One region of the Streptomyces sp. NPDC040545 genome, then DNA from elsewhere that is predicted to be linked to it. Evidence: predicted binding sites of a transcription regulator. Region 1 holds the regulator's gene; the other holds the start of a gene.
The links. The regulator HspR, encoded in region 1, represses chaperone genes until heat shock. The targets are predictions, from matches to a motif close to TTGAGNNNNNNNNNCTCAA.

Region 1 (2,390 bases):
CGCACTCCAGTTCTGCATCGACGTCTTGCGGTCTGGCACCGTACAAAACCTCGGGCTGAATGCCCGGCCTGACGACTGGGAGGCGCAGCTCGGCCGCGATTACGTCGACGATGTGCGCAAAGGGCGAATGCGTCGCGACTTCGGACTGGTGGAACTCTCCTTCATCAAGGGCGCTGATGGATGGCAATGCGTCGAATTGAGCATTCAGATTCACAGGCTGGCGACCGGAGAACCTGATGTCGTCTCGAATGCCCTGATCGAAAGGCATGGGAAATTTGAGGAGCGGATCAAATTCTGCGACCTCGAGGAACACATGGCTGCCGAGGGTATCCGCTTGCGCCGGATCGACGACCGACTTCAGGAGCCTCACGCCAGATTCGCGGTAGCGGAGTCGGCCGCAATCGTGCACGTACTGACGGCTGAGCTCGGAGGTGTGGGACGGCCGCTCAAGGGAGATGTCTGGTCTATTTCCCTGGCGCGTGACTTCGACAGGCGGGAAATTCCCATCCCGTGAGCGACTCACGCGGATCCGGCTAGCGATGGGCAGCCCCGTCACGTCACGTCCTGACGGGGCTGCTACACGGGGCCGGGTGGCGTTGAGGATGACATGACGAAGGGCCCCACCGGATGTGGTTTCCGGTGAGGCCCTTCGTGTGTTCGTGCGCGAGGCGCGGGGCCTGGATCAGTCCAGCGGTCGCTTGGGGCTGGGGCGCCAGACGACCAGGGCGCTGCCCGGCTGCGGGGGCTGGTACGGGACCAGGTCGCGGCGGTACGAGGCGTGGACCTGGGCCTCGCGCGCCTGCAGCGTGGCCGCCGCGCCGTCCACGGCCGCGGAGAGTTCGGCCACGCGCTGCTGGAGCGCGGCGACCTGGTTCTCCAGTTCGATGATGCGCTTGATGCCCGCCAGGTTGATGCCCTCGTCCTGCGACAACGCCTGCACCGTGCGGAGCAGTTCGATGTCACGGGCCGAGTAGCGCCGGCCGCGGCCGGCCGTACGGTCCGGGGAGACCAGGCCGAGACGGTCGTACTGGCGGAGGGTCTGCGGATGCAGACCGGAGAGCTGGGCGGCCACCGAGATCACGTAGACCGGGGTCTCGTCGGTGAGTTGGTAGGCACCGTTTCCCAGACGGGAGGACTGTCGTCGGCGGCCGTCCATGTCATGCTCCCTTCGCGGACTCGAACAGCGCGGAGCGCGGGTCCTGCGACTCCGTCGCCTCGCGGTACATCTCCAGGGCCTCGCGGGCCTTGTCGGACAGCTCGGTCGGGACCGCGACCTCCACCGTGACCAGCAGGTCGCCGCGGGTGCCGTCCTTGCGGACCGCACCCTTGCCGCGGGCCCGCATGGTGCGCCCGTTGGGGGTGCCCGGCGGCAGCTTCAGCGTCACCGAGGGGCCGTTCAGGGTCGGGACCTTGATCTCGGCACCCAGCGCCGCCTCCGCGAACGTCACGGGCACGGTCACCGTCAGGTTGTCGTCCTTGCGGCCGAACACCGGGTGGGAACCGACGTGCACGACCACGTAGAGGTCACCGCCCGGACCGCCGCGCTCGCCCGGCGCACCCTTGCCGCGCAGCCGGATCCGCTGGCCGTCGGAGACGCCCGCCGGGATCCGGACCTGCATGGTGCGGGAGCTGCGGGCGCGCCCGCTGCCCTTGCAGACCTCGCAAGGGGTCTCCGCGATCAGGCCGCGGCCCTTGCAGTCCGCACAGGGGTCGGTCAGCGAGAAACCACCGCCGCTGCCCCGCGAGACCTGGCCGGTGCCGACACAGGTCGGGCACACCCGGGGGGTGCCGTTCTTGTCGCCGGTGCCCGAACAGGCCTTGCAGGGGGCCTGGGAGGACATCCGGAGCGGGACCGTGGCCCCGTCCACCGCCTCCGTGAAGGAGAGGGTGACCTCCGACTCGATGTCCTGGCCGCGGCGCGGCTGGGTACGGGTGCCCGCACCGGGGCCGGCGCCGCGGTTGAAGAGGCCGCCGAAGACGTCACCCAGGCCGCCGCCGAAGCCGCCGGCCTGGCCGGCGCCCTGCTGCTGACCCCCGAAGAGGTCGCCGAGGTCGAAGTTGAAGGAGCCGCCGCCGCCCGGCCCGGGGCGGAAGCCACCGTTGCCGAACAGGGCGCGCGCCTCGTCGTACTCCTTGCGCTTCTTGGCGTCGCCGAGGATGTCGTTCGCCTCGGAGATCTCCTTGAAGCGCGCCTCGGCGGAGGCGTCGCCCTTGTTGGCGTCCGGGTGGAACTCGCGGGCGAGCTTCCGGTACGCCTTCTTGATCTCGGCCTCGGTGGCGTCCTTCGGGACACCGAGGACCTTGTAGTAGTCCTTCTCGACGAAGTCCTTCGTGCTCATCCCCGGTGTCCCTCCTCCCGTGCTTCTACGTGTGGTGCATCAGCCCTTGTC
Region 2 (2,390 bases), on a different contig from region 1:
GGATGGAGCCGTTGAGCCAAAGCTACGGACGGGGGAACCGGACGGAGCTGGTTCGCGTCATCCGGGTCGGGCTGCAGGAGAGCGAATTCAAGCAGGCAGGGGGCGTTCTGGATCTCGCCCCGGGCGATCCGGCCGGTGCTCAGCGCGGTCGCGTAGAGCCGCGTCCCCTCGGCGCACATGGACGTCACAGGGTGGGGATGTGTCGCCTTTGTCTGGTTTCGCGTCAAATCTCCACCCCCCAGGGTCCTGAACATGCAAGAACATGATGCATCGTCCCTGTGGCATTGACGTGCCTGAATGAGCCATCGTCTGTCACGCGGGGGAGAGGATTCCATCAAGTGAGGACGAAGCCGACCATGTACAAGAGAATGCTTCGCTCGGTGCTTGCCATAGTTTTCTCCGCCGTTGCGGTTTTTGGGGCAGTCAGCGCCGTCGAAAGTGACGCGGGGAGCGCTAGGGACGGTCAGGGCACGAGCCTGACGAGCACGGACGACACGGGCTGGACCACGGCGCCCGCGGGTAAGTACGCGGACACCGGATGGACCAGCGGCCTGCTGGGCGGAAACGGCGATACGGGTTGGACCGATGCGCCTGTGACGGTGTCCGCATGACCCCCGACGATCGCGGCTTCCGCCGCGAGATGGCCTCCGCCTACCGTTCGGGCTGGCAGTTCATCGATCTCGCCACGGCCATCCCCCACCCTGGCGACTCGTTGATGGTCACCCTGTTCGGCCAACCGATCGTCGTCGTGCGCGAGGAGGACGAGGACGTACGTGCCTACCGGTGCCTGCGCCGCCCGCGGGGCGCGCCGCAGCCCGTCCGCTGCGAGGTGCGCTACGGAATGGTCTTCGTCAATCTCGATCAGCGTGACCACCAGCTCTTCGAACCCGATATCACCACCGCCACCCCCCGCAGTGCCTGAAGCGATTCCCCCGTCGTTCCAGATCGCTCAGGCGCTACCCCCACACAACGGCGCCATCGTGGACCTGACCACGATGGCGCCGTTGTGATGTCCGCGTCCAGTGCGCGAACCGGACAAGATGAAGAATCAACGGCTCACGCGCGCCCCATGGCCCGGTCCAGGGTGATCTCCATGACGACCCGGTCGGGATTGGGCGAGGGCGTGCGCCCGTAGCGCTCCGCGTAGCGCGCGACCGCGTCGGCGACCGACGCCTCGTCCGTGCGGATCACTGCGCGGCCCTCCAGCGTGGCCCAGCGGCGCCCTTCCATCTGGCAGACCGCGACCCGCGCGCCCACCGGCGCGCCGTCCGGCCGCTCCGCCTGCGCCTCCTGCGCCTCGTGCACCTCCTGCGCCGCCAGGATGTTGCGCACCTTCTTGCTGTGCCGGTTGCTGATCACCCGGGCCAGGCCGGCCTCCGGGTCGTACGTCACCCCCACCGGCACCACGTGCGGCGTGCCGTCGGGGCGCGGGGTGGTCAGGGTGCAGACGTGCCGCTCCCGCCAGAAGGCGAGGTACTCGGGCGTCGGGTTGAGTACGTCATGGGACATGGCCCGAAGGGTACGGGGCAACGGTGTCCCCACTTGCCTTGAGTGGAATAGACTCAACTTTGCATACGCTGACTCTGTCAGTGTTGTCGTGGGAGCTACCCCTCGGGGAGAGGAGAAGTCGCAGTGGACGCCGAACTGACCAACAAGAGCCGCGACGCGCTGAACGCGGCCACCAGCAGGGCCGTCAAGGACGGTCATGCGGACCTGACCCCCGCGCACCTGCTGCTGGCCCTCCTCGCCGGCGAGGACAACGAGAACGTCATCGACCTGCTGGTCGCCACCGACGCCGACCAGGCCGCCGTGCGGGCCGGGGCCGAGCGGCTGCTCGCCGCCCTGCCCAGCGTCACCGGCTCCACCGTCGCGCCCCCGCAGCCCACCCGGGACCTGCTCGCCGTACTCGCCGAGGCGGACGCGCAGGCCGGCAAGCTCGGCGACGACTACCTCTCCACCGAACACCTCCTCATCGCCCTCGCCGCCAAGGGCGGCGCGGCCGGCGAGGTCCTTTCCACCCAGGGCGCGACGGCGAAGAAGCTGCTCGACGCCTTCGAGAACGCACGAGGAGGACGGCGGGTGACCACCCCCGACCCCGAGGGCCAGTACAAGGCCCTGGAGAAGTTCGGCACCGACTTCACGGCAGCGGCGCGTGAGGGCAAGCTCGACCCGGTCATCGGCCGTGACCATGAGATCCGGCGCGTCGTCCAGGTGCTCTCGCGCCGGACGAAGAACAACCCCGTGCTCATCGGCGAGCCCGGCGTCGGCAAGACCGCCGTCGTCGAGGGCCTGGCCCAGCGCATCGTCAAGGGAGACGTCCCCGAGTCCCTGAAGAACAAGCGCCTCGTCTCCCTGGACCTCGGCGCGATGGTCGCCGGCGCCAAGTACCG

Region 2: a site for HspR is predicted at 1,548-1,566, ahead of clpB (ATP-dependent chaperone ClpB). Genes of this name have one in related genera too.

What each region holds. Positions count from the first base shown of each region.
Region 1 covers NZ_JBVIWA010000014.1:8,567-10,956, forward strand. Annotated here, with positions in the region: gene ACZ573_RS24640 (hypothetical protein) at 1-514, shown strand, start outside; gene ACZ573_RS24645 (heat shock protein transcriptional repressor HspR) at 683-1,156, opposite strand; gene dnaJ (molecular chaperone DnaJ) at 1,158-2,339, opposite strand; gene grpE (nucleotide exchange factor GrpE) at 2,379-2,390, opposite strand, start outside.
Region 2 covers NZ_JBVIWA010000007.1:309,139-311,528, reverse strand. Annotated here, with positions in the region: gene ACZ573_RS17315 (helix-turn-helix transcriptional regulator) at 1-254, opposite strand, end outside; gene ACZ573_RS17310 (Rieske (2Fe-2S) protein) at 608-922, shown strand; gene ACZ573_RS17305 (pyridoxamine 5'-phosphate oxidase family protein) at 1,057-1,509, opposite strand; gene clpB (ATP-dependent chaperone ClpB) at 1,633-2,390, shown strand, end outside.